Regions from separate parts of the Kineococcus auxinigenes genome, predicted to be linked through region 1. Evidence: predicted binding sites of a transcription regulator. Region 1 holds the regulator's gene; the other holds the start of a gene.

Region 1 (15,389 bases):
CGACGCTGCACCAGCTTCGCCAGCTGCTCCAGCACCAGGTTGATGGCGATGTAGATCAGGCCGACGACGAAGTAGGACTGCAGGCGGTTGTCGAGGAAACCGCCGAGCTGGTCGGCGACCCGGCCGAGGTCGTCGATCTGGCTGAGCACGATGCTCGCCAGCGCCGTGTCCTTGAGGATGACGATGAGCTGGCTGATGATCGCCGGCAGCATCACCCGCACCGCCTGCGGCAGCTGGATCGTCCGCATGACCTGGCCGCGGGTCAGCCCGACCGCCAGGCCGGCCTCCACCTGCCCCTTGGGCAGCGACAGGATCCCCGCCCGGGTGATCTCCGAGATGATCACGGAGTTGTACAGGGTCAGGGCGATGACGAGCGTGGTCACGGAGCCCTGGTAGACGTCCAGGGTCCGCATGAGGATGTCGACGTACAGGATCGACACGATCACCGGCAGGCCGCGCAGCAGCTCGATGACCCCGATGAGCGGGATGCGGGCCACCCGCCCCAGGCTCAGACGGGCCGCGGCCAGGGCGATGCCGATGGTCAGCGACAGCAGCACGGCGAAGAACGCCGCACGCAGCGTCACCAGCAGACCCTCGCCGATGCGCTCCCACACCGCGCTGAACTGCTCGTCGGAGGGGTTGATCAGCGGGCTCCACAGCTCGGCGTCGAGCTGCCCGCGCTCGGCCAACCGCAGGACGACCAGCGCCAGCACCGCCAGCAGCAGGACGGCCGCCACGACGCTGGCGATGAGGGTCCGGCGCCTGGCCCTCGGGCCGGGCGCGTCGAAGAGGACGGCGGTGGGCGCGCTCACCGGGCCACCGCCGAGCGCCGCTCGAAGAGCGCCAGCAGCGCGCTCGCCGTGAGGGTCATGATGAGGAAGCCGATCGCCATGCCGGTGATGACGGGCAGCGCCGGGTACCCCTGAGCGCTGGTGAGGCGGTTGTAGACGCTGAACAGCTCGCCGCCGACGCCGAGCGCGCCGACCACGGCGGAATTCTTGATCATGGCGATGAGGACGTTGCCCACCGGAGGCACCACGGCCCGCAGCGCCTGGGGCAGCACGATGAGCCCGAGCGTCTGGGAGAACGTCAGCCCGATGGAGCGCGCGGCCTCCGCCTGGCCGGTCGGTACCGTCGCCACCCCGGAGCGCACGGCCTCGCAGACGAACGCCGAGGTGTAGAGGACGAGGCCCGTCACGCCGAACGCGTAGTAGGAGGCGTTGACGCCCACCGCCGGGATGCCGAACGCCATGGTGAACAGCACGATCGCCAGCGGCGTGTTGCGCAGCCACGTCACGTAGAAGGTGCCGAAGGCCCGCAGCACCGGCACGGGGGAGATGCGGCAGACGGCGAGCACCGTGCCCCAGACGAGGCTGCCCAGCAGCCCCCAGGCGGCGATGCCCAGTGAGCGCAGGAACCCGCTGGCGAACAGGCCGAGGTTCTCGAGGACCGGGTCCACGGGTGAGGGCCTCCGGGGTGGGGTGGGGCACGGAGGGGGACGGCGGCCACGTCGTCGGGGCCCTCGTCCCCCTCCGTGCGATCAGGGGGCGTCTACCGGTGCGGTCAGACGCAGGGGTCGAGCTCCGGCAGCTCGGGCACCTCGGTGCCCTCGTACTGGCCGGCCGTCGCCGTCCACGCCTCCTCGTAGGCGCCGCTCTCGGCCATCTCGGTCAGCGACTCGTTGATGAACTCGCAGAAGGCGGTGTTCCCCTTCTCGATGCCGATGCCGTACGGCTCCTCGGTGAACTGCTCGCCGACGAGCTTGAACTCGCCCTCGTTCTCGGCGACGTAGCCGGTGAGGATGACGTTGTCGGTCGTCAGCGCCTGGACCTGGCCGTTCTGCATCGCGGAGACGCAGTCGTCGTAGACCTCGAAGGTCACCAGCTGGTCGGGGCTGGCGAGGTACTGGCGGATGTTCTCCGCCGGGGTGGAGCCGGTCACGGAGCAGATCTTGACGTCCGGGTTGGCCGCGAGGTCCTCGGGCCCGGTGATCGTGGTGTTGTCGGCGTTCACCATGATCTGCTGACCGGCCACGTAGTACGGGCCGGCGAAGGTGATCCGCTCCTTGCGCTTGTCGTTGATGGTGTAGGTGGCCACGACCATGTCGACGTCGCCGTTGGCGATGAGGTCCTCGCGGCGGGCGCTGGGGGCCTCCACCCACTCGATGTCCTCGGGCGCGACGCCCATCTGCGCGGCGACGTACTCGGCGACCGAGACGTCGAAGCCGGCGGGGGTGCCCTCCAGGTCGGCCAGGCCGAAACCGGGCTGGTCGAACTTCGTGCCGATGGTGACGGTGCCGGCCTCCTGGATCTCGGCCATCGTCGTGCCGGCCTCGAAGGTGGCGCTGGTATCGACCTCCGGCTGCGCGGCCTCGCCCCCGGTGCCGGTGGAGGCGTCGTCGCCGCCGCAGGCGGTCAACGTCAGCAGGGCGGTCACCGTGGCGGCGAGCGCTGCGCTGCGGGTCTTCCTCATGGGGTCCTCCTGGGTGGGGTCGGTGGTGCGGTCGCCGCTGCGGAGCCGGTCGCGGCCGGCCCGGACGTCAGTGGGTGAGGATCTTGGACAGGAAGTCCTTGGCGCGCTCGTGCTTCGGCGCGGTGAAGAAGGTCTCGGGCTCGGCGTCCTCGACGATCTGCCCGTCGGCCATGAAGACGACGCGGTCGGCGGCGCGGCGGGCGAAGCCCATCTCGTGCGTGACGACGATCATGGTCATGCCGGACTTCGCCAGCCCGGTCATCACGTCGAGGACCTCGTTGATCATCTCCGGGTCCAGGGCGGAGGTCGGCTCGTCGAAGAGCATGACCTTGGGGTCCATCGCCAGCGCGCGGGCGATGGCCACGCGCTGCTGCTGGCCGCCCGAGAGCTGCGCGGGGTACTTGTCGGCCTGGTTGGCCACGCCGACCCGCTCGAGCAGCTCGTCGGCGCGCCTGCGGGCCTGCTCGGCGCTCACCCCGCGGGCCTTCACCGGCCCCAGGGTGACGTTCTCGCGCACGGTCTTGTGGGCGAAGAGGTTGAAGGACTGGAAGACCATGCCGACGTCGGCGCGCAGCTTCGCGAGCGCCTTGCCCTCGGCGGGCAGCTCCTCGCCGGCGATGGTGATGCGGCCGGAGTCGATGGTCTCCAGCCGGTTGATCGTGCGGCACAGCGTCGACTTGCCCGAGCCGGAGGGCCCGATGACGACGACGACCTCGCCCTCGGCCACCGTCAGGTCCACGTCCCGCAGCACGTGCAGGGCGCCGAAGTGCTTCTCGACGTGCTCCAGGCGGACCAGGGGCCGGCGCCCCGAGGAGGCCGAGGAGGCCCCGGACGGGGTGGTGGCCGCGGAGGGGTCACTCATGCGGCCAGAACGTACAGGCACCGTGCACGGTGCCCACCGGACGTCCACGGATGCGGGCAGATCGTGACCCGAGCGTGATCTCCGGGCGTTGACCTACCCTGGAGCACGATGAGCACGCCCACCGTCCCCCGCCCGACCGGCCCGCTCGACGCGCCGGCCGAGGCAGCCGCGCCCGAGCAGGCGCCGCGCACCTACCAGGTGCGCACCTTCGGCTGCCAGATGAACGTCCACGACTCCGAGCGCCTGTCCGGCCTGCTGGAGGGCGCCGGGTACGTCCGCTTCGACGAGGCCGGCGGCGAGAGCCCCGCCGAGCCGGACGTCGTGGTCTTCAACACCTGCGCGGTGCGCGAGAACGCCGACAACAAGCTCTACGGCAACCTCGGCCACCTGGCGCCGGTGAAGGAGCGTCGCCCGGGCATGCAGATCGCCGTGGGCGGCTGCCTGGCGCAGAAGGACCGCGGCGAGATCGTCCGCAAGGCGCCGTGGGTGGACGTCGTCTTCGGCACCCACAACGTCGGTTCGCTGCCGGCGCTGCTGGAGCGCGCCCGCCACAACGCGAAGGCCCAGGTGGAGATCCTGGAGTCGCTGGAGGTCTTCCCCTCCACGCTGCCCACCCGCCGCGAGTCGCCCTACGCGGCGTGGGTGTCCGTCTCGGTGGGCTGCAACAACACCTGCACCTTCTGCATCGTGCCGTCGCTGCGCGGCAAGGAGAAGGACCGCCGCCCCGGCGACGTCCTCGCCGAGGTCGAGGCGCTGGTCTCCGAGGGCGTGCTCGAGGTGACGCTGCTGGGGCAGAACGTCAACACCTACGGCGTGGAGTTCGGCGACAAGCTCGCCTTCGGCAAGCTGCTGCGCGCCACCGGCGGCATCGCCGGCCTGGAGCGGGTGCGCTTCACCAGCCCGCACCCCTCCAGCTTCACCAGCGACGTCATCGACGCCATGGCCGAGACGCCCAACGTCATGCCGAGCCTGCACATGCCGCTGCAGTCCGGCTCGGACCGGGTGCTGAAGGCCATGCGCCGCTCCTACCGGCGCACCCGCTTCCTGAACATCCTGGAGGAGGTGCGCGGGCGCATCCCCGACGCGGCGATCACCACCGACATCATCGTCGGCTTCCCCGGGGAGACCGAGGAGGACTTCCAGCAGACGCTGGAGGTCGTCGCCGAAGCCCGCTTCGCCAGCGCGTTCACCTTCCAGTACTCCCCGCGCCCGGGCACGCCGGCCGCCACGATGGGGGAGCAGGTGCCCAAGGCCGTGGTGCAGGAGCGCTACGAGCGGCTGACCGCCCTGCAGGACGAGATCGCCTACGCGGAGAACCGCGCCCAGGTGGGCCGCACGTACGAGGTGCTGGTCGCCGAGGGCGAGGGCCGCAAGGACGCCGCCACGCAGCGCTTGTCCGGGCGCGCGCCGGACAACCGGCTCGTGCACTTCTCGCTGCCCGAGGGGGCGGCGGCGCCCCGCCCGGGGGACGTCGCCACGGTCACGATCAGCCGCGGAGCCCCGCACTACCTCGAGGCCGACGCCACCGAGGCCTTCGCGGTGCGGCGCACCCGCGCCGGGGACGCCTGGGAGGCCCGCCAGGCGCGCCCCGAGCCGGAGACCGCGGGCCCGCGGCCGGTCGGCCTGGGGCTGCCCACGATCCGCCGCCGCTGAGCTCGCGACCGCCGACGCGCGAGTGCCCCGCACCGGCAGGTGCGGGGCACTCGCGCGTGCAGCGTCCTCACAGCGGAGGGGGAGCGGCCGGTCCCGGCTCGGGGTCCGGGCCCGGCGTGGGGCCGGGGTCCGGCAGCGGCGGCTGCCCGGGCGTCCCGGGCTGCGGCACCGGGCTCGGCGGCTGCGGTGTCGTCGGTGGGGTGGGGATCGTCATCTCGTCCTCCTGAGGTGTCGGACGTGCTCGTTCCCGTGCGGGTCGTGCTCCTGCTGCGGTCCCCGTCAGCGGGCGGGGCCGGACATGGGGGTGCCGTCGGTGCGGGTTCCCCCGCGCATCGGGGTGCCCCAGCCCTCGAACCCGGGGTGCACGCCCGCGGCGCGCTGCCAGCCGCTCTGCGCCACCTTCGTGGCTCGCTCCAGCGGTCCCGCGTAGCGGCCCTCCGTGCGCTCGTTGACGAACGTGGTGGCCTTGCGGATCACCGTGTCGGCCTGCCCGGAGTGCTGCCCGGCGAACTGCCCGGCCCGGGTGCGCGCCTGCTCGGCGGCCACCCGCGCCTGCTCCACGGCCTCGTCCAGCTTCAGCCCCAGGAACTTCATGGTGCCCACGGCTCCTCCTCACGTCCTCGGCGTCCCGCCGCGCCGGCGGCGCCGGCCGGTGCGTCCCTGCACGTCCAACTCTCTGCCACCATCGGCGCGTGGGCCAGTCGAGATCACCGCAGACCACGACTCCGCCGGCCCCTCCCGTCGTGGCCGTCGTCGGCCCCACCGCCTCGGGCAAGTCGGACGTCGCGGTGGCGCTGGCGCACCTGCTGCCCGGCGGCGCGGAGGTCGTCAACGCCGACGCCATGCAGCTGTACCGGGGCATGGACGTGGGCACCGCCAAGCTGACCGCCGCGGAGATGCGGGGGGTGCCGCACCACCTCCTGGACGTCCTGGACGTCACGCAGGCCGCCGACGTGGCCACCTACCAGCAGCAGGCGCGCGAGGCCTTCGACGCGATCACCGCCCGCGGCCGCACGCCCCTGCTCGTGGGCGGCTCGGGCCTGTACGTGCGCGCCGCCCTGGACGAGATGCGCTTCCCCGGCACCGACGCGGCCGTGCGCGCCCGGTGGGAGGCACGCCTGGCCGAGGCCGGTCCGCAGCGCCTGCACGCCGAGCTCGCCGCGCGCGACCCCGACGCGGCCGCACGCATCCTCCCCTCCAACGGCCGGCGCATCGTGCGCGCCCTGGAGGTCGGGGAGATCACCGGGGCGCCGTTCGCCGCGTCGCTGCCGGAGCAGCGCTACGTCCGCCCCGCCGTGCAGGTCGGGCTCGCGGTGCCGCGCGAGCAGCTGGACGCGCGCATCGACGCCCGCGTGCACCGCATGCGGGACGCAGGTCTCGTCGAGGAGGTGCGCCGCCTCCAGGCCGCCGGGCTGCGCGAGGGCCTGACCGCGTCCCGCGCCCTCGGCTACGCGCAGGTCCTCGACGCGCTCGACGGCACCACCACCGAGGCGGAGGCCGCCGAGCTGACCGCCCGGCTGACGCGCCGCTTCGCCCGCAAGCAGGAGTCCTGGTTCCGGCGCGACGAGCGGGTGCGCTGGATCGCCGCCCCCGACGGCTGCGACCCCGAGCAGCTGGCCCGGCAGGTGCTGGCGCTGCTGCCCGTAGAGTCGCCCGCGTGACCGAGACCACCCCCGCCGCAGGGCTGCCCTTCGTCAAGGGCCACGGCACCGAGAACGACTTCGTCCTCGTCGCCGACCCCGACGGCACCTGGGACCCGTCGCCGGGGCTGGTGGCGCGCCTGTGCGACCGCCGCGCCGGCATCGGCGGGGACGGGCTGATCCGCGCCGTGCGCAGCGAGGCGCTGCCCGAGGGCGCGGCCCTGTCCGCCGAGGCGGAGTGGTTCATGGACTACCGCAACGCCGACGGCTCGATCGCCGAGATGTGCGGCAACGGGGTGCGGGTGTTCGCCGAGTTCCTGCTGCGCGAGGGCTTCCTGCCCGCGGAGGCCGGCGACGGCCGCTGGTTCGCCGTGGGCACCCGAGCCGGGCTGAAGCGGCTGCGCCGCGAGGGCGACGGGCGCTGGACGGCCGACATGGGCCCCTGGCGCCTGGCCGGTGGGCAGCGCGCCCTGGCCGACGGCTCGGACGCCCTGGTCGTCGTCGACGGCCTGGGCGGGGTGCCGCGCCCGGCCCTGTCGCTGGACCTGGGCAACCCGCACACCGTCGTCGCGCTCGCCGAGCCCGCCGAGCTGGACGCCGCGGACCTGCTGCGCGCCCCGCACGTGGAACCGCTGCCCCCGCGCGGGACGAACGTCGAGCTGGTCGTGCCGCTGCTGGCGGTGGACGTCACCGGCGACCACGTCGCCGACATCGGCGAGGTGCGCATGCGCGTGCACGAGCGCGGCGTCGGTGAGACGCGCTCCTGCGGCACCGGCGCGTGCGCCGCGGCGCTGGCCACCCGCGCCTGGGCGGGGGAGGGCTCGCCCGACGTGTGGCGGGTGGAGGTGCCCGGCGGGGAGGTCGTCGTCACGGTCGCGCAGGGCTCCAGCCTGGTCGAGGGCACCGTGTGGCTGACCGGGCCGGCCGTGCTCGTCGCCGCCGGCACGTTCGACCCGCACCTGCTGGACGTCCCCGCCCCCGTGTGAGGCCACCCGCCCGCCGCGGCGGGCGGGTCCCCGCTGCGCTCAGCCGCGCCGGACGGTGAGGACCCGGAACCCCTTCGACGTCGCCGTGCGGGTCGTCGCCGCACCGGGCAGCACCTCCGGCAGCCGCTCGTCCAGCCACCGGTGCAGGGAGTCGGCGCCGAGGTTCTTCTGCACCACCAGGTGCGCCTGGCCCCCGGGCGCCAGGCGCGGCAGCCAGCGCAGCAGCAGCTCGTGCAGCGCCTCCTTGCCCACCCGGATCGGCGGGTTGGACCACACCCGCTCGAACACCACGTCGGCCGGCACCTCGTCGGGCAGGCACGCGCGCACCGGCACCCCCAGGCGCTCGGCGTTGCGTCGCACCAGGTCCAGGGCGCGCTCGTTGACGTCCACGGCCCACACCCGCCGCCGCGGCTGGCGCAGCGCCAGCGTCAGCGCCACCGGCCCCCACCCGCAGCCCAGGTCGAGCACGTCGCCGCCGGCCCCCGGCTCGTCGGGCACCAGGGGCAGCAGCACCGAGGTGCCCGGGTCCACGCGCTCGGCGCTGAAGACGCCGCGCGCCGTCTGCACCGTCACCGCGCGCCCGGCCAGCTCCACCTCGAGCTCGCGCCGCTCGTCGGGGGTGGCGGGGCGGGCCGTGAAGTAGTGCTGGTCGTCCGCCGGGGTGCTCGCCACGCTGGAGAGGGTAGGGCTCGGCACCGGCCCCGCCCGACACGCCCGCGCGGAATCCTGTGGACCCCCGGGCGGTTGAGAAGGATGCTGGTCCCCTCAGCCCGTGAGGGTCAGCACGACCTGGGAGGTCCATGAACCACCGCTCTTCGCCGGTCCAGCCGTCCGCGACGCAGCCGTCGACGGACAGCGCGCACGACGACCAGCACGCACCCGTGCCGGTCGCCGCCCGCGAGCAGGACCGCGACGCCGAGTTCGACCGCGCACTGGCCCGGATCCTCGCCGGCCACGACGACGCGGCACCCACCACCACCACCGGCGGCACCACCGGCGACGAGGCGGCAGACGGCTCGGGCGAGCGCGACTACGACGGCGACCAGCTCGACCTGGCCGACCGCCGCGCGCTGCGCCGCGCCGCCGGCCTGTCCACCGAGCTCGCCGACGTCACCGAGGTCGAGTACCGGCAGCTGCGCCTGGAGCGCGTGGTCCTGGCCGGGATCTGGTCCAGCGCCGACTCCAGCAGGGCCGAGGCCGAGGTCTCCCTGCAGGAGCTGTCCGCGCTGGCCGCCACCGCCGGCTCGGACGTCCTCGCCGGCGTCCTGCAGCGCCGCTCCACCCCCGACCCGGCCAGCTACCTGGGGGCCGGCAAGGCCGCCGCGCTGGCCGAGCTGGTGGCCGCGGAGGGGGCGGACACCGTCGTCTGCGACGGGGAGCTGTCCGCGTCCCAGCGCCGCGGGCTGGAGGACATCGTCAAGGTCAAGGTCGTGGACCGCACGGCCGTGATCCTGGACATCTTCGCCCAGCACGCCAAGAGCCGGGAGGGCAAGGCGCAGGTCGAGCTCGCCCAGCTGGACTACCTGCTGCCGCGCCTGCGCGGCTGGGGCGAGTCGATGTCCCGGCAGGCCGGTGGCCGCGTCGCCGGCGGTGCCGGGATCGGCTCGCGCGGTCCGGGTGAGACGAAGATCGAGCTGGACCGCCGCCGGATCCGCTCCCGCATGGCCAAGCTGCGCCGGGAGATCCGCGGCATGGGCACCTCCCGCGACGCCAAGCGCTCCCTGCGCGTGGCGCGCGCGGTGCCCTCGGTGTCCATCGCCGGGTACACCAACGCCGGCAAGTCCTCGCTGCTCAACCGCCTCACCGGGGCGGGCGTGCTGGTGGAGGACGCGCTGTTCGCGACCCTGGACCCCACGGTCCGGCGCGCGCAGACGCCGGAGGGGCGCCCGTACACGCTGGCCGACACCGTCGGCTTCGTGCGTCAGCTGCCGCACCAGCTGGTGGAGGCGTTCCGCTCCACGCTGGAGGAGGTCGCCGAGGCCGACCTCGTCCTGCACGTCGTGGACGGCTCGCACCCCGACCCCGAGGGGCAGCTGGCGGCGGTGCGCTCGGTCCTGGCCGAGGTCGGCGCCCAGCGGGTGACCGAGCTGGTGGCGATCAACAAGGCCGACGTCGCCGACCCGGAGGTCGTGCAGCGTCTGCTGGCCCGCGAGCGCGGTGCCGTCGTCGTCTCGGCGCGCACCGGCGAGGGGATCGAGCAGCTGCGCGAGCGGATCGCCGAGCTGCTGCCGGTGCCGGACGTGGAGGTCGAGGTGTGCGTGCCGTACGAGCGCGGTGAGCTCGTGCACCGCGTGCACACCACCGGTCAGGTCCTCGCCGAGGAGCACACCCCCGCCGGCACGCGCCTGCTGGCCCGGGTCCGCCCGCGGCTGGCGGCCGAGCTGGCGCCGTTCCGGCTCAGCGGCGCGCACGCCTGAGCAGCGGTGTCCACAGCACCCCTCGTCCGGCGGGTCCGGGCGGGGGGTGTGGACGTCGTCCGGGAGGGGTGCGCGCGTCGGCGAGGATGGTCCGGTGAGCGCGCCCAGCCCCGAGCAGGTCCACGAGGAGGCCGACGGCCGTGACGCCGTCGGCCTCCTCGACGTCGTGGTGGAGGCGCTCGGCGGCCAGCCGCGCGAGGGGCAGGCGCGCATGGCGCGGGCCGTCGCCGACGCCGTCCGCGACGAGCGCCACCTGCTGGTGCAGGCCGGCACCGGCACCGGCAAGTCCATGGCGTACCTGGTGCCCGCCGTGGCGCACGCGGTGCGGGAGGGCTCGCGCGTCGTGGTCACCACCGCCACCCTCGCGCTGCAGGCCCAGGTCGTCGAGCGGGACCTGCCGCGCCTGGCCCGCGCCCTGACCGGCGAGCTGGGCCGCGAGCCCACGTGGGAGCTGCTCAAGGGCCGCGCGAACTACGTGTGCCGCAACAAGCTCGACGGCGGCTTCCCCGTGGAGGAGGCCGCGCTCTTCGACGTGCCCGCGCCGGTCGCCGGCACGGGCGGCGCCGGCGACGCCGGCCGGCTGGGCCGGGAGGTGGTCCGGCTGCGCGAGTGGGCGGCGAGCACCACCACGGGGGACCGCGACGAGCTGGACCCCGGCGTCAGCGAGCGCGCCTGGCGGCAGGTGGCCGTCTCCGCCCGCGAGTGCCTGGGCGCGCAACGCTGCCCGGTGGCCGCCGAGTGCTTCTCCGAGCGGGTGCGCGCCCGCGCCCGCGAGGTCGACGTCGTGGTCACCAACCACGCCATGACCGCCATCGACGCGCTGGAGGGTTCCGGGCAGCTGCTGCCCGAGCACGACGTCCTCGTCGCCGACGAGGCCCACGAGCTGGCCGACCGCGTCACCGCGGTCGCCACCGCCGAGCTGTCCGCCGCCGTCCTGGGGGCGGCGGCCCGGCGCCTGCGCCGCTCGGCCGGCATCGTCAGCGAGGCGCTGGAGGACGCCGCCGCGGCCCTGGAGGCCGCCCTGGAGGACGCCCCGCCCGGCAGGCTGGAGGACTGGCCCGCGCCGCTGGCCGCGGCCGTGACCGCCGCGCGCGACGCGGCCCGCACAGCCCTGAGCGACCTGAAGACCGCCGCCGAGGGCGCCGGCAAGGAGGAGGACGCCGAGGCCCGCGGCGCGCGCCACCTCGCCCGCGCCGCTGTCCAGGAGGTCTTCACCGTCGCCGAGCGCCTCGCGGAGGACTCCGAGCACGACGTCGCCTGGGTCACCGCCGGCGCCCCGGGGGGCTCTCGCGCGCCGTCGCTGCACGTGGCGCCGCTGTCCGTGGCCGGGCTGCTGCGCGAGCGGGTCTTCACCGACCGCACCGTGGTGGCCACCTCCGCCACGCTGACCCTCGGCGGCTCCTTCGAGCCGGTGGCCGGGGCGTTCGGCCTGCGCGCCGGTCGCCGCGACGTGGTGCCGTGGACGGGGCTGGACGTCGGCAGCCCCTTCGACTACGCCCGCCAGGGCATCCTCTACGTCGCCCGCCACCTGCCGCCGCCCGGGCGCTCCGGCGTGGCCGACGCCGTCCTCGACGAGCTGGCCGCGCTCGTGGACGCCGCGGGTGGGCGCACCCTCGGGCTGTTCTCCTCGCGGCGCGCCGCCGAGGAGGCCGCCGCCGGCGTGCGCGAGCGCACCGGCCGCACCGTGCTGTGCCAGGGTGAGGACCGCCTGCCCCGCCTGGTGCGCCGCTTCTCCGACGAGCCGGCCACCTCGCTGTTCGGCACGCTGTCGCTGTGGCAGGGCGTGGACGTGCCCGGGCCGGGTTGCCAGCTGGTGGTCATCGACCGCATCCCCTTCCCGCGACCGGACGACCCGCTGATGTCCGCGCGCGCCCGGGCGGTGGACAGCGCCGGCGGCAACGGCTTCCTGACGGTCTCCGCCGCCCACGCCGCGGTGCGCCTGGCCCAGGGGGCGGGCCGGCTCGTGCGCGCCTCGGGCGACCGCGGCGTGGTGGCCGTGCTCGACCCGCGCCTGGCCACGGCCCGCTACGGCGGCTTCCTGCGCGAGAGCCTGCCGGCCTTCTGGCCCACGGCCTCGCCCGAGGTCGCCCGCGAGGCGCTGCGCCGCCTGGACGCCGCCGCGGCTGCGCCGGGCGGGTGAAGACCGTGTGCGGGACGCACCAGGGGCTGACCCGCGGGCCCGCACCTGGCATCCTCGCCCCGTGGCCACCGTCGGCTTCCTGCACACCGCGCACGCCCACGTGCGCACCTTCCGCGACCTCCTGAACCAGCGCGACGAGACCGTCGCCGACCGGCACCTGGTGGACACCGGCCTGCTGGCGGCCGCGCGCGAGCACGGGGCCCCGAGCGTGCGCGGCGCCCTGGCCGACCGGTTGCGCCGGCTGGTCGCCGAGGGCGCCGACGTCGTCGTGAGCACGTGCTCGGAGACGGGACCGGAGGCCGAGCGCGTCGGTGAGCGGGCGGGTGTGCGGGTGCTGCGCGTGGACCGGCCCATGGCGGAGGCGGCGGTGCTCGCCGGGCGGCGCATCGCCCTGGTCAGCTCCCTGGACGAGGCGGCCGCCACGCTGCGGCCGCTGCTGCACGAGTCGGCGGCCGCGGCGGGCCGCGAGGTGCGGTTCGTCGAGGTGCGCTGCCCGGACACCTGGTCCGCCTTCGAGTCCGGTGACGTGCTGACGTACTCCGCGAGCGTCGCGGACGCCGTGCGCTGCGCGGTGCGCGCGCTGGAACCGCCGGTGGAGGTCGTCGTGATGGCTCAGGCCAGCATGGTGGGAGCGGCGCTGCTGCTGCGCGACCTGGACGTGCCGGTGCTCACCTCCCCGCGGCTGGCGGTGGAGGCGGCGGTGGAGGCGGTCGTGCCGGTCGGCCGCTAGCGCGGGTGAACGCCGGCCGACACGCGCCGCGGCACCGGTCTCAGAGGCTGCGCAGCACCGCGGTCACGCGCCCCAGCACCACGGCCTCGTCGCCGTCGATCGGGTCGTAGAGGTCGTTGCGCGGCAGCAGCTTCACGTGCCCGTCCCGGCGCTGCAGCACCTTGACGGTGGCCTCCCCGTCGATCATCGCGGCCACGACGTCGCCGTTCTCCGCGGTGGGCTGCTGGCGCACCACCACCCAGTCGCCGTCGCAGATCGCCGCGTCCACCATCGAGTCGCCGACCACGCGCAGCACGAAGTGCTCACCGGCGCCCAGCAGCTGAGCCGGCAGGGGGAAGACCTCTTCCACGAGCTGCTCGGCGAGGATGGGGCCGCCGGCGGCGATGCGGCCCACCAGGGGCACGTAGGCCACGGCGGGGCGCTCGTCGGCGGCGGTGGCGTCATCACCGGTGAGGACGCCGTGGGCGGGGCCGGGGGCCACCACCTCCAGGGTGCGCGGGCGCCTCGGGTCCTTGCGCAGGTACCCCAGGCGCTCGAGGGTCTTGACCTGGTGGGCGACGCTGCTGGGGCTGGTCAGGCCGACCGCCTGGCCGATCTCCCGCATGCTCGGCGGGTAGCCGCGGCGCTCGACCGCCTCGCGGATCGTCTCCAGGACCCTGCGCTGGCGGGCGGTCAGCCCCGCGCGGTCCAGCGGCCCGTCGGGCAGCGGGTGCACCGACGCCCCGGCCCGGCCGCGGTCGTCCCCGTCCAGCACGTCCGTCACGTCGACTCCCCGTCGTCCCCGGCCGCCGCGGGCGCGCGGCTGCGATCACGCTACCCGTGCGCGGCCGGGAGCTCAAACAGGTGTTCGAACGTGTCGGAGGCGGGTGGCACGGTGCTCCCGCACCCCGAGCGCGCCGGGCACCGGCCCGCGGCGGGGCTTGCGCGCCACCGGCACAGCGGTGGTACAACATCGACGCCGGTTCGAACACCCGTTCGAGGCGGCTCCCGAGCCGGAGGTCCTCACCCGTGAGCAGCACCGCCCTCGCCCCGGTCCCCGCCGCCCGCCGGTCGTCCGCGCCGCGCCCGGCTCCCGCCGCCCGCTGCGCCCGCGCGGTGCGGCGCACCCGTCCCACCCGCCCCGCCGCGCGGCGCGGTCCGGGGCGTCGCCCGCTGCGGCTGACCCGCCGCGGGCGGCTGAGCGCGACCTGCACGGCGGCCGGTGTGCTCGCGGGCGTGGTGCTGGCGGTGTCCGCAGCGGTGGGCGAGCCCGCCGCGGCCGGCGGCGCTCCGGGCGCCGCGCCGCACGTCGTCACGGTGCTGCCGGGGCAGACCCTGTCGCAGATCGCCGCCGAGCTGGCGCCGGGTGAGGACTGGCGGGAGGTCGCCGTCACCATCGCGGAGGTCAACGGCCTCGCCTCGCAGGCCCTCCAGGCCGGCCAGCGCCTGACCCTCCCCGAGCTGGACTGACCACGACCGGACCCCGGCCGGCCGGCGGTCGCGCCCCCGCCGGCGTCCACAGACGTCCCGCGCGGCTTGCCGCCGCCGTCACCGGCGACGTACCGTCGCCCCACGATCAGGACCCCGGGCCGCCCCCGGGTACCGCCGCGGCCACCGGGGCCGGGCGCTGCGCGGGCGGCCGGGACGCCGCGTGGGAGGAACCAGGGGTGCACTGCCCGTTCTGCCGGCACGCCGACTCGCGCGTGGTCGATTCGCGGACGACGGAGGACGGCAGCAGCATCCGCCGCCGTCGCCAGTGCCCGAACTGCTCCAAGCGCTTCACGACGCTGGAGACCGCGAGCCTGTCGGTGGTCAAGCGCTCCGGCGCCACCGAGCCGTTCAGCCGCGCCAAGATCTCCACCGGTGTCCGCAAGGCGTGCCAGGGGCGCCCGGTCAGCGAGGACGACATCGCGCTGCTGGCGCACCGCGTGGAGGAGGCCGTGCGCGCCCAGGGCGCCGCCGAGATCGACGCCCACCAGGTGGGCCTGGCCACCCTGCCGTTCCTGCGCGAGCTGGACGAGGTGGCCTACCTGCGCTTCGCGTCCGTCTACCAGGCGTTCGACTCCCTCGCCGACTTCGAGGCGGCCATCGAGCAGCTGCGCGCCGAGCGCAGCGCCGCCCTGCAGCGCTCGGCGGGCGAGCCGGCCACGGCGGCCGCCCGGGGCTGAGCGCCCCGCCACCCGCCACCCGCCCCCCGCCGCCCGTGCCCCGTCGGCACCGCCCGCCCGCGCGGGCGAGAATGGGCCCATGCTGGATCCCGGGTCGCTGTACACCCTCGAAGGCACGCCACCGGTGCTGGTCGAGCCGCACCTCGTCGTGGCGCTGTCGGGCTTCGTCGACGCCGGCAGCGGCGTGCGGCTGGCCGTGGAGCACCTGCGCGAGGTGTGCGAGCACGAGCCGGTCGCCACCTTCGACGTGGACCAGCTGCACGACTACCGCGCCCGCCGGCCGGTGATGACCTTCGCCGGGGACCGGTGGGAGGAGTACGAGGCGCCGGTGCTGCAGCTGGA
Region 2 (15,389 bases), on a different contig from region 1:
GCGTGGAGCGATTCGGTGTCCTCGTGGACCTGGCCCGGCCACGAAGGCGCGCCGGTGACCGTCGAGGTGTACGCCGACGCCGACGAGGTCGCGCTGCTGCTGGACGGCACCGAACTGACGCGTGCAGCGGTGGGCGCGCAGCGCCCCGTGATCGCCACCTCGGAGACGGTCTACCGCCCCGGCGAGCTCGCGGCCGTCGCCTACCGCGGTGGCCGGGAAGTCGGTCGAACCTGCCTGTCCACCGCCCGGGGTCCCGCGCGGCTGGTGGTGACGGTCGACCGTGAGCGGCTGCGGGCCGACGACGCCGACCTGGCGTTCGCGAGCATCGAACTGCGCGATGCCGCCGGGCGCCTCATCACCGGTGACGACCGCCCCGTCACCGTGCAGGTGGACGGAGCAGCCGTGCTCGCGGGCATGTGCAGCGCCGACCCCGGGACGGCGGCACGGTTCGACGCCTGCACCTGGACGACCTTCGACGGCCGCGCTCTCGCAGTGCTGCGCCCCACCCGCGCTGGCAGGGTCGGCGTCACGGTGACCTGCGGCGCGCTGGAGCCGGTGACCCTGGCCCTGACGGCGGAAGAGATTCCGGCGCAGCGTTGATCACGGTGGCGCGGCGCAGCTTGGCGAAGAAGTCCTCCAGCAGGTAACGGGTGTCGAACTCCTCGCACACCAGGAGCGTGCGCTCCGGGTCGGCGCCCCCGGTCATCGTGCACTCCTCGGTGAACCGGGGCGCCACCCGCCGCCGCCACACCGCTCCCTGCGGGTTCAGCACCGCCCCGATGGCGGGCGAGTCCCCCAGGGAGCGGTGCTCGATGGCCCGGGGGTGGTGCTCGTCGTTCCACGCGACGAGCTGGTCCACGAGGTAGCGGCCGACGCGGCCGCACGGGGCCACCCGCTCCTCCAGCTCCGCGTACCCGACGCCGACGCGCGTGTACACCGAGCGCGGCACCTGCCACAGCTCGACGCCGCTGCCGAACACGACGTTCGCGGCGTGCACGTCGTTGCTGAGGTTGAACTCCGGCTTCGGCCCGTCCCAGACCCCGTCGTAGGACGGCCCGCCGATCCAGACGACCGTCAGGTCGCGCTCGGCGATCCGCGGCTCCAGCAGCAGCGCCGAGGCCATGTCGGTCAGCGGGCCCAGGAACGCCACGAACAGGGGGCGGTCGTCGTCGGCCAGCGCCTCCTGCACGATCAGGCGGGCACCGGGACTGTCCACGGGGGTGCGCTCGTCCGGCAGCGCGACCGGGGCGCCGTCCGCGACCCGGACCGAACCGGAGCGCCCGAGCAGTTCCAGCAGCAGGTCCACCTCGGCGCGGCTGTCCGCCGTGCTCGTCGCCGAGCGGCCGGTGCCGAAGTGGGCCGGCACGATCCCGCGCACGTCCAGCGTCTCGGACAGCAGCGCGTGGACGACCGCGTACTGGTCGTCCGCCTCGTTCTTGGCGTCGGTGTCCACCACCAGGCGAACGGTCGTGGTGGTCCTCCGGGTCGTGGCCACGGCGCCTCCCGTCGTCCCGGTGCTGGTCCCCGCGACCGTAGCCCACCGCCGGCGGACGGCACCATGGACCGGTGCTGACAGCAGTGGAGATCATCACGGGGACCGTGCTCGTCGTCCTCGTCCTCGTCGACGCCCTGGTGACCACGTTGTCCGTGAGCACCGGGGCCGGGCCGCTGACGAGGCGGGTCACGGGAGCGCTGTGGCGGGCCGTGCTGTGGCGCCACCCCCGGGGCCGGGAGGGCACGCCGCTGCGGTTCTCCGGGGTGCTGATGCTGACGGTGACGGCGTCGACGTGGGTCCTGCTGCTGTGGGCGGGGTGGTCGCTGCTGTTCCTCGGCAGCGGCGCGGTCGTGAACTCCACGACCGGCCGGGCCGCGGGGATGCTCGACACCGTCTACTTCGCCGGCTTCTCCACCGCCACCCTCGGCGTGGGCGACTACACCGCGAACCAGCCGGGGTGGCGGTTGCTCGCCGCGGTCGCCGGCTTCACCGGTTTCCTGCTGATCACCCTCGCCGTCACGTACCTGCTCTCGGTGGTTCAGGCCGTCGTCGCCGCCCGGGCCCTGGCGGTGCACGTCTTCGCCCTGGGCGCGCACCCCCAGGAAGTGGTGGCGCGCGGCTGGAGCGGTGGGCGGTTCAGCTCCGCATTCACCCAGCACCTCGTGAACCTCAGCAGCGAGGTGGCCCAGGTGGCCGAGCAGCACCTGGCCTACCCGGTGCTGCACTACTGCCACACCGGCAGGGCCGGGGCAGCGGCATCGCTGGCCGTCGCGACCCTGGACGAGGCCGCGCTGATCCTCAGCGCCGCTGTCGCCGCGGACGCCCGCCCCGACGACAGCACCGTGGCGCCGGTGCGGGAGGCCGTCAGCGGCTACGCGCGGACCGTCGCCGCCACGTCGGCCCTGGTGCCCACCCCCGACGCACCGCCCGCCCCCGCGCTGACCGCGCTCGCGGAGGCGGGTGTCCCCCTCACCGACGGCGGCACCTTCGAGCGGGCGGTCCGTGCGCAGGGCGACCGGCGCGCCGGGTTGCGCCGGGTGGTCGAGAACAGCGGCTGGACCTGGCCGCAGACCGGGTGACGCAGCGGGCCGCCGACCCGCTGCGTCGGGGCCGGTTCAGCGGCCGCTCACTGCACGTCGCCACCGGCGGTGCCCCCGGCGTACGTCTGCGCCGTGCCCGTGGACGTGCGGCGCGGCATGAGCAGCCCGAACAGGACCATGCCGGCCCCCAGGCCCAGGTGCAGCCAGTCGTCGGCGGTGTTCAGCGGCACGAAGTTCGCCTGCGCGTCCTGGGCGACGACGAGGCCGTACACCCACAGGCCCAGGTAGGCGGCGCCACCGACGAGCAGGTACGCCTTCGCGGCGTCCGACCAGCGGGCCAGGACCACCCCGAGCACGCCGAAGAGCAGGTGCAGGACGTTGTGCAGGACGGACACCTGGAAGACGCCCAGCAGGTGCGCGTGGGAGTCGGGCCCGGCCCAGCTCAGCTGCCCGTAGTCGGTGGTGATCCCCGGGATGAAACCCATCACCCCCACGAGCAGGAAGGCGATCCCGACCAGGAGCGAGGTCAGCGAGACGGGCGAGCGGTGGACGGACAGCCGGGACGACGTCGACGTGCGGGTGCTGCTCACGGAGGACCCCCAGGGCGTGGGCGGGCCGGCCCGGGCGTTCGAGCCGTCCCCTCCCACGGTAGGCACCGCGGCCGGGACGGCAAGGCGAGCGGCGCCGGAACCCCCCGTCGCGGCGGCCGGTCGCCGGTAGGGTCGGCGACCGTGCCGGCGACCGCCTCTTCCGTCCTGGCCTCCCCCGTCCTGGCCTACCCCGTCCTGGTGGTCGCCGGTTTCCGCCGCTACTCCGCCTACCGGGCCGCCACGGCGGCCGGGGCGCTGGCGAACACCGTGTTCGGTGCGATCAAGGCCGCCGTGCTGACCGGGACCGTCGCCGCAGCGGGCGGTTCCGTCGCCGGGTACGGCATCGCGCAGGCCGCGACGTTCGCGTGGGTCAGCCAGGCCCTGCTCGCCCCCCTGTCGGTCTTCGCCGACGACCACCTGGCGCGGCGGGTGCGCACCGGCGACATCGCGGTGGACCTGGCCCGGCCGGTGGACCCGCAGCTGGCCGCCTGGGCGGAGGACCTGGGGCGCGCCGCGTTCCAGCTGCTGCCGCGCGGCCTGCCGCCGCTGCTCGTCGGGGCCCTGAGCACCGGCCTGGCGCTGCCGGGCGAACCCGGCGGCCACCTGCTGGGCCTGCTGTCCCTGGTGCTGGGGGTGTCGATCTCCTTCGCGCTGCGCTGGGCCGTGGGCCTCACCGCGTTCTGGCTGGTGGACGTGCGCGGGATCCTGCTGCTGTACACGGTGTGCGCGACCGTCCTGACCGGGTTGGCGGTGCCCGTGGCGTGGTTCCCGCCGTGGCTGGCGGCCCTGGCGGCGGCCACCCCGTTCCCCTCGGTGCTCCAGGCACCCGCGGACGTGTTCACCGGCGTGGTCACCGGGCCGGCGGCGCTGGGCGTCGTGGCCGTGCAGCTGGCGTGGCTGGCGGGGCTCGTCCTGCTCGGGCGGGTCCTGCTGGCCGCCGGTTCGCGGCGGCTGGTGGTGCAGGGTGGCTGAGGACGTGGCTGATCACCGGGTGGCGCTCACGGCGTACCGGGCGGTCCTGGCCTCCCGGGTGCGGGCCCAGCTGACGTACCGCACGTCCTTCGCGGCGGACGTGCTGGCGAACGTCGGCGTGGGCGTCAGCGAGTTCGCCACCTTGTACGTGGTGTTCTCCCGAGTGGACTCCCTCGGCGGGCTGGACGTGTGGCGGGCCGCGCTGGTGTTCGCGCTGGCGAACCTCGCGTTCGCGCTCGCCGACCTGCTCGTCGGGCACGTCGACGAGCTGCCCCGGCACGTGCGCGAGGGCACCCTGGACGCGTTCCTGCTGCGCCCGCTGCCGCTGCTGGCGCAGCTGGCCACCTCGGAGGTGTCGCTGCGGCGGCTGGGTCGCGCAGCCGTGGGGCTGGTCGTCCTGGTGGTCGCGCTGCCCAGGGTGGGCGTGGAGCCCTCCGCCGGCGCGGCCTGGTTGCTGCTCTCCTCGGTGCTGGGCGGCACCGCGGTGTTCTCGGCCCTGTTCGTCGCCGCCGGCGCGCTGCAGTTCTGGCTCCTGGAGGGCCGCGAGGCCGCGAACGCCTTCACCTACGGCGGCGCGAACGCCGCCCAGCACCCCGCGTCCCTGTACCCGGGACCGCTGCGGTGGGCGTTCACCTACCTGGTGCCGGCGAGCTTCGTGGCGTACCTGCCGGTGCTCGCGCTGACCGGTCAGCCCGGGCCCGCCGGGCTGCCGTCCTGGCTGGGCTGGTGCACCCCGCTGGCGGCCGCGCCGGCGTGGGCGGTGGCGCTGCTGCTGTGGCGCGCCGGGGTGCGCCGGTACACGGGAGCCGGCTCGTGAGCGGGCTCGTGGACGGCCCGGCCCTGGAGGTGCGCGACCTGGTGCGCGAGTACGTCCTGCGGGTGCGCGCGGGGCGCCTGCGCCGGCGGCGGCACGTCGTGCGCGCCGTGGACGGGCTGTCCGTGCGGGTGGAGCGCGGCGAGTCGGTCGGGTTCATCGGCGCCAACGGCGCCGGGAAGTCCACCACGGTGAAGCTGCTCACCGGGATCCTCGTTCCCACCTCGGGGACCGTGCGCACCTGCGGGATGGACCCGGCCGCGCAGCGCCGCGACCTCGCCCGCCGCATCGGGGTGGTCTTCGGCCAGCGCAGCCAGCTGTGGTGGGACCTGCCGCTGGCGGAGTCGTTCCGCCTGCTCGCCGCGATCCACGGGCTGCCGCGCGAGCGCCGCCGCGCACGCCTGGACGACCTCGTCGAGCGCCTCGACCTCGCCGCGTTCCTGGCCACCCCGGTGCGGCAGCTGTCCCTGGGGCAGCGCATGCGCGGGGAGGTCGCCGCGGCGCTGCTGCACTCCCCCGAACTGCTGCTGCTGGACGAACCCACCATCGGCCTGGACGTCCTGTCCAGCGAGCGGCTGCGGCGCTTCCTGCGCAGCGAGCGCGAGACGCACGGCACCACGCTGCTGCTGACCACCCACGACATGGGCGACGTGCAGCGGCTGTGCGACCGCGTCCTGGTGGTGGACTCCGGTCGCCTGGCCTACGACGGGGACCTGCCCGGCCTGGCGCGGCGCGTGGGCGCCCGCCGCGTCCTCGTGGTGGACCTGCGCGAACCCGTCCCGCCGCTGCGCGTGCCCGGCGCGGACCTGGTGGCGGTGGAGGCCGAGGGGCTGCGCCAGCGCCTGGCGTTCGACCCCACCACCACCACGGCCGCGCAGGTCCTGGCCGGGGTGTCGCGGCTGGCCGACGTGCGGGACCTGTCCGTGGAGGAACCCGACGTCGCCGACGTCGTGCGGCAGCTGTACGCCTCCGCGCGCCGCTGACGCCGGGTCCTGCGCGGGCCGGTCGGGGTGGAGCGGTCAGAGGGAGCCGGCGAGGCGCCCCAGGATCGGGTTCCAGCCGACGACGCGGCGCTCGGCCACGATCCCCCCGGTGGTGAAGGGGTCCTCGTCCAGCAGCGCCTCCACGGCGGCCGCGTCGGGCGCCTCGAACACCAGCACGGCACCGTCGGCGTCGGTGGGCCCGGACAGCACCAGGCGCTCACCCAGACCGGCGAGCCACTCGCGGTGCACGGGGCGGACCTCGTCGCGGGCGGCGGTGTCGGGCGTGTAGGCGTAGGTGGCGACGAAGTACGGCACGGGGGTTCTCCTCCTGCGGCGGCGGTTGTCGCCCAGGACGCTACCGCCGCGCCGGCACGTGCCCGGCGAGGGTGCGCAGCGCGTCCGCGGCCGCGGTGGCGTTCCCGGGGGGAGCCGGCAAGGGCTCACCGGAGCAGAACCGCTCCAGCAGCGCCTCCACGAGGGCGGCGCGCCCGACGATCCCGGGGCCGTCGGCGCACCCCGGCAGCACCCGCACCTCCAGGGTCGGCGGCCCGGGGTGCGTGCCCAGCACGTGGGTGAGGTTGACGTCGCGGAACTTCGAGTCGCCCGTGGCCGCCGCGGCGGCCCGCAGCTCCTCCCACCCGGTCCACTCCCGCTCCGCCAGCGCCACCAGCCCCGGCGGCAGCGGGCCCAGGCGCCGGCACGCCGGGTTGGTGCCCAGCAGCACGCGCAGGCCCTCGCGCCACGGGCCGAACAGCCGCAGCAGGCCGCAGAAGGCGGCGACGTCGAGGAACGGTGCCGCGTCCAGGTGCAGGTGCACCGCCGCCTCGGCGGGGACGGTGAAACCCAGCTCGCGCGCCGGCGCCAGCAGCGCCTCCAGCGCGGCGAGGTGGTCGGTCACCAGGGGTGGGGTGATGACCTCGCAGGGCCGTTCACGCTCCCCCGGCAGCGGCGCCGCCATCGCCACGCTGGCCCCCGCGCCGTCGTCCACGCGGAACACCGCTCCCACGGCGGTGACCCGGGTGCCGAACAGTTCCGCCACCGGTTCCAGCACCGACCCGATCCCCTCCGCCGGGTCGGTGCGCGCGGCGACCAGGCGCAGCAGGCGCGCGTCGTCGGTGAGCACCCGGTACCAGCCCGGGGCCGGTGCGGCCGAGGGGTCCAGGTCCTGCACGATCGTGGTGTCGTCCACGAGGCGGCACAGCAGCGCACCGTCGGCCCCCAGGACCTCGAACCCCGGCGTCAGGTGCCAGAACCTCGCGACGCCCGCCGTCGCCGACGTCTCGCTGTCCGCGTGGAACACCGGGCGCACCGCGCCGCCGCACCGGCGGGCCAGCTCGCCGGCGAGGTGCCGGCGGCTGGACCCGCGCGGTGCGAGCAGCTCCACCTCCACGCCGGTGCGCCGGCGCAGGAGCAGCTCGTCGTCCAGGGTGCTCAGGGCTGCACCGGCAGCGTCTCACCGGCCAGCAGGCGTTCCCCGGCCAGCGCCTTCGCCTCCCAGGCGTCCACGTTCCACACCGCCCCCAGTTCCACGGCGTCGTCGTACGTGTAGCCGGCCGCGAAGAACGCGTCGCGCTGCGGGGCCCGGTCGTCGGCCGGCACGGCCGGCTCGGTGGCGATCTGCTCGACGGGCTGCTCGACGGGCTCGAACGGCAGCTCCTCGCCGGCCAGCAGGTGCGCCCCCGCGGTCGTCTTGGCCTCCGCGGGTTCGACGTTCCACAGCCGCCCCAGCTCCACGGCGTCGGCGTAGCCGTACCCGGCGCCGAAGTACGCCACGAGCTCCTCGTCCGCCGGTGCGGCGACGTACGGCTCGCCGGTGGGCTCCAGCGGCACCGGACGGCCCGCGAGCAGGTCCGCGCCGGCGGTGGCCTTGGCCTCACCGGGCTCGACGTTCCACGACCGGCCCAGCGCCACGGCGTCGTCGTAGTCGTACCCGGCCGCGAAGTAGGCCTCCAGGGCCCTGGCCTGCTCCACCGCGGCGCGCGCCGCCTCCTGCAGGGCCTCCTGCCCGCCGGCCGGACCCGCGCTGGTCCGCACGTCGGGCTGCACCGCCGGCGCGCCCGAGGCCGCCGGCGAGACCACCGACGTCTCCCCCGGCCGGGACCAGCCGCCCCACGAAGCGACGCCGACGGCGCCCACGGCCGCCGCCGCGGCGGGGGCCGCCAGCAGCGCGCGCCGCCGGTTCGCGCGGCGCCGCCCTCCCCGGCGCGCCGCGGCCGGCAGCCACGCCGGAGCCTCCACGTCCTGCACCGCGGCCGCCATCTCGCGCCGCAGCCGTTCCTCGACCTCGTTCACCACCGGCTCATCGCCCCCTCGTCCTCGTCCGCACCCATGAGCTCGCGCAGCCGGGCCAGGCCCTTGGAGGCCTGGCTCTTGACGGTCCCGCGCGAGACGTCCAGCTCCTCCGCGATGCGCTCCTCGGACCAGTCCTCGAAGTAGCGCAGCACGATGACGGCCCGCTGCCGCGGCGGCAGCCTCCGCAAGCGGTCCACCACGTCCGCGCGCACGGCGCGGTCCGCGGCGCCGTCGGGGACGGCACGCCCGTGCCAGTCCTGCAGCTCCACCTCCCGCGGGCGCCGCGCCACCCGCCGCCACCGGTCGGTGACGGCGCGCGTCATCGCCGTGCGGGTGTAGGCGTGCGGGTCCTCGATGGAGCGCCAGCGCACGTACGCGCGCTCCAGGACGTCCTGCACCAGGTCCTCGGCGGCGGCGCGGTCACCGGTGAGCAGCAGCGCGGTCCGCAGGAGCCTGCCGCCGCCCGCGGCGACGAACTCCTCGAACGACCCTTCCACGGCCCCTCCTCGCGACGACTACCCCCTCAGACGCCGCAGACCCCCACCGGGTTGCCCCACCCACGAACGAACCCGCGGTGATCTTGCACGGGTGAACGCTCAACCGTGCAAGACCACCGCGGGTGGGGGTGGCTGGAGGGGGCTGCGGGGGTGGAGGGGGTGGGGGTCAGCCCTTGACGGCGCCGGAGGCCAGGCCGGCGACGTAGAAGCGCTGCAGGGCGACGTAGAGGATCACGCAGGGGATCATCGCCACGACCGCTCCCGCGACGAGGTAGCCGAAGTTGACGGCCCCGTAGGCACCGGACTGCAGGTTCACCAGCGACAGCGGCAGGGTGTACTTGCGGTCGTCGGTGAGGAACGTCAGCGCCCCCAGGAACTCCGTCCACGAGGCCAGGAAGGCGTACAGGGCGCTGGTGGCGATGCCCGGCACCAGCATCGGCCGCAACACGGAGGTCAGCGTGCGCACCGTGCCGGCGCCGTCCACGTGCGCGGAGTCCTCGATCTCCGCGGGGATGGACTCGAAGGCGTTGCGCATGACGAACACGCCGAACGGCAGGTTGACGGTGGAGTAGAAGAGCACCAGACCGAGCCGGGAGTCGGTCAGGCCCATGGCGTTCATCTGCAGGTACAGCGGCGTGATGATCGCCTGGAAGGGCACCATCATCGTCACCACGACCAGGCCGAACAGGACGTTGCGGCCGCGGAAGCCGAACCGTCCGAAACCGTAGCCGGCGAGGGTGGCCAGGAAGGCCGTCAGCAGCGCCGTGGCGATCGAGACCACGAGGCTGTTGCCGACGGAGCGCAGGATGTCGGCGTCGCCGTTGAACAGGGCCCGGAAGTTCTCCCCCGTGAAGGAGGTCAGCTGCGCCCAGGTGGGCGTGGTGGAGACGATGGCGTCGTTGGGCTGGAAGGACCGCAGCACGGACCACACCAGCGGGACGAGGAAGACCAGCGCCGCCAGGACCCCGCCGACGGCGTACAGGGTGACCTTGGTGCGGCTCTCCGCCCGGGCGCGGTCCGGGCCCGCCGAGGGGCGGGTCCGGGTGCGGCGCTGCGGGGCGCTCGCCGGTGCGGTGGCGAGGTTGGTGGGCATGGTGGTGGACACGACGGCTCCCTCAGTCCTTCTCACGCAGCAGGCGGAACTGGGCGGCGGTGACCAGGCCGATGACGAGAACGAGGACGACCGACAGCGCGGAGGCGGCACCGAGCTGCAGCTGCACGAAACCCCGCTGGTAGATGTACATGACCACGGTCTGGGTGTCCGTCCCCGGCCCGCCGCGGGTGAGGACGTAGAACTGGGTGAACGCCAGCAGCGAGCCGATGACGGAGATGACCAGGCTCATCGCGATCGTCTTGCGGAGCATCGGGACGGTGATGCTGCGCTCGCGCTGCCACCAGCTCGCGCCGTCCATCTCCGCGGACTCGTACACCTCGCGCGGGATGCCCTGCATGCCGCCCATGAGCAGCACCATCGTCAGCCCCGAGACCGCCCAGATGATCATCACGCAGATCAGGCCGGTGGCCAGCGGGCCGTCGGCCAGCCAGGCGGTCGTGCCGTCGGTGATGCCGAGCCCCTCCAGCACGATGTTCACCGCACCTGAGCTGGGCTGGGCCTCCAGGACGAGCAGGAAGCTCAGGGTGGTCAGGCCGATGACGTAGGGCAGGAAGAAGACCGTCCGGAACAGGGTGGAGCCGCGGCGGTTGGAACGCACCAGCACGGCCAGGACGTAGCCGACCAGGAGGATGGGCAGCGTGACGATCGCCGTGTACAGGACGGTGTACCCGACCGACTTCCAGAACACCGGGTCCTGGGCGACCCCGGCGTAGTTGCCGAAGCCGATGAAGTCGTAGGAGCCGATGAGCGGCCAGTTGGTCAGCGACATATAGACCGCGAAGACCAGCGGCACCAGCACGAAGACGACGACGAACGCCAGCGCCGGCAGCACCAGCAGCACACCGGTGCGGGTGGGGTGGGTGAGGGAGTTGCCGCTGCTGCCGCCCCTGCCGGCGGGACGCCCGCCCCGGGCGGGACGGGGCGGGCGCGACGCGGTGCGGTCCGCGACGGCGCTCACAGCTGCGCCTGCTCGAGGATGCGGTCGAAGCCCTCCTGGCCGGTGACCAGGGCGCCGTCGACGTCCCCGTCGAAGACGGCCTGCCGGAAGGCGGCGATCCAGGGCGAGTCCTGCTGGTTGAACAGCAGGTTGTAGGCGAGTGTCACGGGTGCGTACGCCTCCTCGATCTGCTCCAGGGGTGCCACGGCCAGGGGGTACGTCTGGCGGTACTCCTCCGTCGCCGCGTCCGAGCGGACGGGGATGAACCCGCCGGCCGGGAGGTTGGTCTGCTGCGGCAGGTCCAGGGCGAACCGGGCGAACTGCCACGCACCCGAGGCGTTGGACGCCCCCCGCGGGATGCACAGGTTGTCGCCGCCGGCGAACGTCGCCCTCCCGCCGTCGGGGCCCGGCAGCAGCTTCACGCCCGTCTTGGCCTGCATCTGCGGGTCGGCACCGAGGACGGCGACCGAGTAGTTCGCGGGGAACAGCGCCACGTTCCCCTCGGTGAAGGGCGCGCCCCAGCGGGCGCCGTCCCCGGAGAAGTTGGCCTGCGGCATCAGGCCCTCCTCCCACAGCGTCCGGTAGAACTCGAAGGTGCGCCGGACGGCGTCGTTGCCGACGATGTCGCCCTGCTGATCGCCGACCTCGCCGACGATGTTCCGCTCACCGGCGGCCCACACGTGGGGCTGGACGACGAACCCCAGGATGCCCGCGGCGTTGCCGTCGATGGACAGCCCGTACGAGCCGTCGCCCAGCTCCCCCACCGCGCGGGCGGCGGTGAGCATGCCGTCCAGGTCCGCGGTGGCGGTCTCGACGTCCACGCCGGCGCGCTCCAGCAGCTCGGTGTTGTAGAAGAGCGCGGAGTTGTCGGCGATGTACGGGACCCCGTAGTGCCGGCCGTCCCGGGTGGCCAGCCCCAGCTGGCCGGGGTTGAGCCGGTCTGCGAAGTCGAGCTGCTCCACCAGGGGGGTGAGGTCGGTGAAGGTGTCCCGGTAGATGAAGAGCATCGAGTTGATGTCGTCGATGTCGACGATGTCCGGGACGTTGCCGCCGCGGATCGCGGTGGCGAGCTTGGTGACGTACTGACCGTCCAGGACGGGCGTCACCTCCACCCGCACCCGGTCCTGGGAGGCGTTGAAGGCGTCGACGGTCTGGCGGACGCCGCCGACGGTGGCCGCCCGGCACCACAGCCGGACGGTGCCGGTGGCGTCCTGCCCGAACCCGGCGGCGGTGACGTCGGGTTCGGGAAGGGTGGAGGCGCAGGAGGGCAGCAGCGCGCTCAGCGCCGCCAGCCCTCCCAGGCCCAGGACGTTCCTGCGGGGAAGCACCATCGCTCTCCTCGGTCTCTCAGGTGGGCGGGCCGGTTCAGGCCCGCGGCAGCCAGACGCGCATGGGCCCGACCTCGCGGTTGGCCCAGGCGTAGTAGGGGATCGCCGGGACCTCCACGGTCTCGGGGGCGGCCTGCTCGGGCGCCTCGTCACCGGCCGGCCGGTACAGCGGTCCGCTGGCCGCACCGAGGGCGCGGTGCACCGGCAGCTGCAGCACGGAAACGCCACCGAGCAGGTCGGGGCGGTGCTCGGCGCGGGCGCCGCGCAGTTCCGCCACGCGCACCCGGACGTCGTCCGCGACGAGGTCGGCGGGCAGGTCGGGCTGCTCCACGCAGTACACGAGCGGGCCGCGCTCGACGGCGACGGCGCCGCGCACGGCGTCCACGCGCGGGTCGGCCTCGACGACGCGCACGCCCATCGGCAGCACGAGCTCCACGACGTCCCCGGCGGACCACCCGCGGCGCACGCGCAGGTACTCGCCCGCGGTGGCCTCCACGCCCTCGCCGGCGACGGTGGCGGTGGCGCCCTCGGCCCAGCCGGGCACGCGCAGCGCGAGCTCCCACTCGCCCTCGCCGGGCTCGCGGACCTCCACGCGGACGGTGCCGTCCCAGGGGTAGTCGGTGCTGACGGCCAGCTCCACGCCGCCCGCCACGTCGGCGCGCACGGTGCCGGTGGCGAACTGGTGCAGCTGGACGCCGTCGCCGGTGGTGGTCGCCACGTAGGCGTCCAGGCTGGACAGGGTGCGCATGATGTTCGGCGGGCAGCAGGCGCAGTCGAACCACGGGCGGCGGCCGTGCGCGGCGCTGCGCTCCTCGTCGGTGTGGGCGCCGGCGCGCATCTGCAGCGGGTTGACGTAGAAGTACTCGGTGCCGGCCAGCGAGACGCCGGGCAGGAACGCGTTGTAGAGGGTGCGCTCGACGAGGTCGGCGTAGCGGGTCTCGCCGGTGGCCAGCAGCATCCGCCAGGACCACTGCACGCTGCCGATGGCGGCGCAGCTCTCGGCGTAGGCGCGGTCCGGGCCGAGCTCGTAGTGGTCGCCGAACTGCTCGAAGTCCCAGCGCGCCCCGATGCCGCCGGTCACGTACGTCTTGGTGGAGGTCATGCCCTCCCACTGCCGGGTCAGCGCAGCCAGCAGCTCGGCGTCGCCGGTCTCGGCGGCGACGTCGGCGGCACCGGCCGTCAGGTACACCGCGCGCACCGAGTGCCCCTCCACGGTGTCGGCCTCGCGCACCGGCACGCGGTCGGAGAAGTAGGTGGGCTCCTTGCCGTGCTGCTCGATGATGCCGTGTCCGCGCGCGTCGACGAACCACTGCGCCAGGTCCAGGTAGGCGCGGTTCCCGGTCTCCCGGTACAGCTCCACCAGGCCCATCTCGACCACGGGGTGCCCGTCGACCTCTTCCGTCTTCCCCGGGCCGAAGGTGGCGACGAGGTGGTCGGCGAGCTTGACGGCGACGTCGAGCAGGCCGGTCTCACCGGTGGTGCGGTGGATGGCGACGGCGGCCTGGAAGAGGTGCCCGGCGCAGTAGTGCTCGTGGCTCCAGGGCAGGTCGACGTAGCGCGCGCCGTTCCCGCGGACCTGCTGCACGGAGTCGAGGTACCCGTCCTCGGCCTGGGCGGCGGCGACGATCCCGGTGATCTCGCGGATCCAGCCGAGGACCTCCTCGTCGGGCTCGCGCCCGTACTCCCACCCGGCGGCCTCGAGCCACTTGTAGACGTCGGAGTCCATGAAGATCGGCCCGCGCACCTCGCCGGTGGCGGTGCCCGCCGCGATGCGCAGGTTCTGCAGGTTCCCGGCGGTCTCGAGCTTCTCGTAGCCGGTGCGGATCGCCTGGCGGCGGTTGGCGTCCTGGCGCTCGTGCCAGAACCCGCCGGTGATGCGGGCGCGGCCGGAAGGGACCGGGTGCAGCGCGACAGCGGCGTCCGCGGTGGGCGCGGCCGGGGCGACGGGCGCCGGGGTCGTGGTGCTGGGGGCGGGCGCGGTCGTGGTCATCAGCTCTCCGTCGAGTCGGTCCGCCGCTTCCTGGGGAAACGAAGGAACACGTTTTCTGCGGCGCACGCTACGACCCCAGGCAGTCAGCGTCAAGGGAGGTACAGTCGTGGGTCCCCGGGCCGAGGACGTCGCCCGTCGAGGAACAGGAGGCGCGGCATGACGGAAACGAGCGTTCCGGCGGTGAACACCCCGCCGCGGATCGTGGACGTCGCCGCCCTCGCCGGCGTCTCCCCCGGCACGGCCTCCAAGGCGCTGAACGGCACCGGGCAGCTGCGCGCGGAGACCCGCGAGCGGGTGCGGCGCGCCGCCGAGCAGCTCGGCTTCACCCCCGACTCCCTGGGGCGCGGGCTGTCCTCCGGGCGCAGCTACACGGTGGGCCTGATCACCACCGACAGCTTCGGCCGCTTCTCCATCCCGGTGATGCTGGGCGCGGAGAACACCCTGGGCGCCGGGGAGATGGTCGTGCTGCTGTGCGACAGCCGCGACGACCCGCTGCGCGAGCAGCACTACCTGCGCACCCTGCTGGCCCGCCGCGTCGACGGCATCATCGTGACCGGCCGGCGCACCGAACCGCGCCCGCCGGTCGCCACCCCCGGCCACGTGCCGGTCGTGTACGCCTTCACCCCCTCGCAGGACCCGGCCGACACCAGCCTGGTCGTCGACCAGGCCGGTGGGGCCGCCGCCGCCGTGCGGCACGTGCTGGACCTCGGCCGCCGGCGGGTGGCGCACGTGACCGGACCGGCCGACCACCACGCCGCGGTGGTGCGCCGCGACGCCGCCGTCGCCGAGGCCGGCGGGCACCTGCTCGGCGAGCCGCTGCACGGGGACTGGAGCGAGCGCTGGGGCCGCCTGGCGGCGGAGCTGCTGCTGCGCCGGCACCCGGAGGTGGACGCCGTCACCTGCGGCAGCGACCAGATCGCCCGCGGGGTGTGCGACGGGCTGCGCGACGCCGGGCGGCGCGTGCCCGAGGACGTCGCCGTCGTGGGTTTCGACGACTGGGACGTCATCGCCCTGGCCTCTCGCCCGCCGCTGACGACCGTCGCGCTGGGGCTGGAGGCGATGGGCCGCCGGGCGGGGGAACTGCTGCTGGACGCCGTCGCCGGCAACCGGGTCGCGGGCACCACGACGATGCCCACGCGCCTGGTGGTGCGGGCCTCCACTGTGGGGGTGTGAACGCCCCGGGCCGCGCCGGGCCGGGCGGGCCCGCGCGCTTCGCGCTGGTCGGAACCGGCTACCGCGCGGGCATGTTCCTGCGGGTGGCGGCCCGGCTGCCGCGGCACCTGCGCATCACCGCGGTGCTCTCCCGCGACCCCGGCGCCGCCGGGGAGGTGACCCGG

The links. The regulator LexA, encoded in region 1, represses DNA repair genes until DNA is damaged. The targets are predictions, from matches to a motif close to TCGAACANNTGTTCGA.
Region 2: the regulator LexA is predicted to act here: its motif matches at 14,095-14,110, upstream of ACRYR9_RS08260 (glycoside hydrolase family 127 protein).

Annotation. Positions count from the first base shown of each region.
Region 1 is NZ_JBKBCT010000048.1:154-15,542, forward strand. It holds gene ACRYR9_RS13520 (amino acid ABC transporter permease) at 1-812, opposite strand, end outside; gene ACRYR9_RS13525 (amino acid ABC transporter permease) at 809-1,459, opposite strand; gene ACRYR9_RS13530 (glutamate ABC transporter substrate-binding protein) at 1,564-2,472, opposite strand; gene ACRYR9_RS13535 (amino acid ABC transporter ATP-binding protein) at 2,540-3,334, opposite strand; gene miaB (tRNA (N6-isopentenyl adenosine(37)-C2)-methylthiotransferase MiaB) at 3,443-4,987, shown strand; gene ACRYR9_RS13545 (antitoxin) at 5,267-5,581, opposite strand; gene miaA (tRNA (adenosine(37)-N6)-dimethylallyltransferase MiaA) at 5,680-6,648, shown strand; gene dapF (diaminopimelate epimerase) at 6,645-7,613, shown strand; gene ACRYR9_RS13560 (class I SAM-dependent methyltransferase) at 7,653-8,285, opposite strand; gene hflX (GTPase HflX) at 8,414-10,030, shown strand; gene ACRYR9_RS13570 (ATP-dependent DNA helicase) at 10,125-12,170, shown strand; gene ACRYR9_RS13575 (aspartate/glutamate racemase family protein) at 12,232-12,900, shown strand; gene lexA (transcriptional repressor LexA) at 12,941-13,663, opposite strand; gene ACRYR9_RS13585 (LysM peptidoglycan-binding domain-containing protein) at 13,909-14,349, shown strand; gene nrdR (transcriptional regulator NrdR) at 14,547-15,047, shown strand; gene ACRYR9_RS13595 (proteasome assembly chaperone family protein) at 15,127-15,389, shown strand, end outside.
Region 2 is NZ_JBKBCT010000021.1:1,996-17,384, reverse strand. It holds gene ACRYR9_RS08330 (glycoside hydrolase family 2 TIM barrel-domain containing protein) at 1-600, shown strand, start outside; gene ACRYR9_RS08325 (nucleoside hydrolase) at 527-1,495, opposite strand; gene ACRYR9_RS08320 (ion channel) at 1,567-2,574, shown strand; gene ACRYR9_RS08315 (DUF4383 domain-containing protein) at 2,622-3,125, opposite strand; gene ACRYR9_RS08310 (ABC transporter permease) at 3,267-4,097, shown strand; gene ACRYR9_RS08305 (ABC transporter permease) at 4,102-4,914, shown strand; gene ACRYR9_RS08300 (ABC transporter ATP-binding protein) at 4,911-5,894, shown strand; gene ACRYR9_RS08295 (YciI family protein) at 5,931-6,209, opposite strand; gene ACRYR9_RS08290 (amidoligase family protein) at 6,250-7,302, opposite strand; gene ACRYR9_RS08285 (hypothetical protein) at 7,326-8,186, opposite strand; gene ACRYR9_RS08280 (SigE family RNA polymerase sigma factor) at 8,183-8,683, opposite strand; gene ACRYR9_RS08275 (carbohydrate ABC transporter permease) at 8,850-9,788, opposite strand; gene ACRYR9_RS08270 (carbohydrate ABC transporter permease) at 9,799-10,755, opposite strand; gene ACRYR9_RS08265 (ABC transporter substrate-binding protein) at 10,752-12,065, opposite strand; gene ACRYR9_RS08260 (glycoside hydrolase family 127 protein) at 12,100-14,052, opposite strand; gene ACRYR9_RS08255 (LacI family DNA-binding transcriptional regulator) at 14,209-15,225, shown strand; gene ACRYR9_RS08250 (Gfo/Idh/MocA family oxidoreductase) at 15,222-15,389, shown strand, end outside.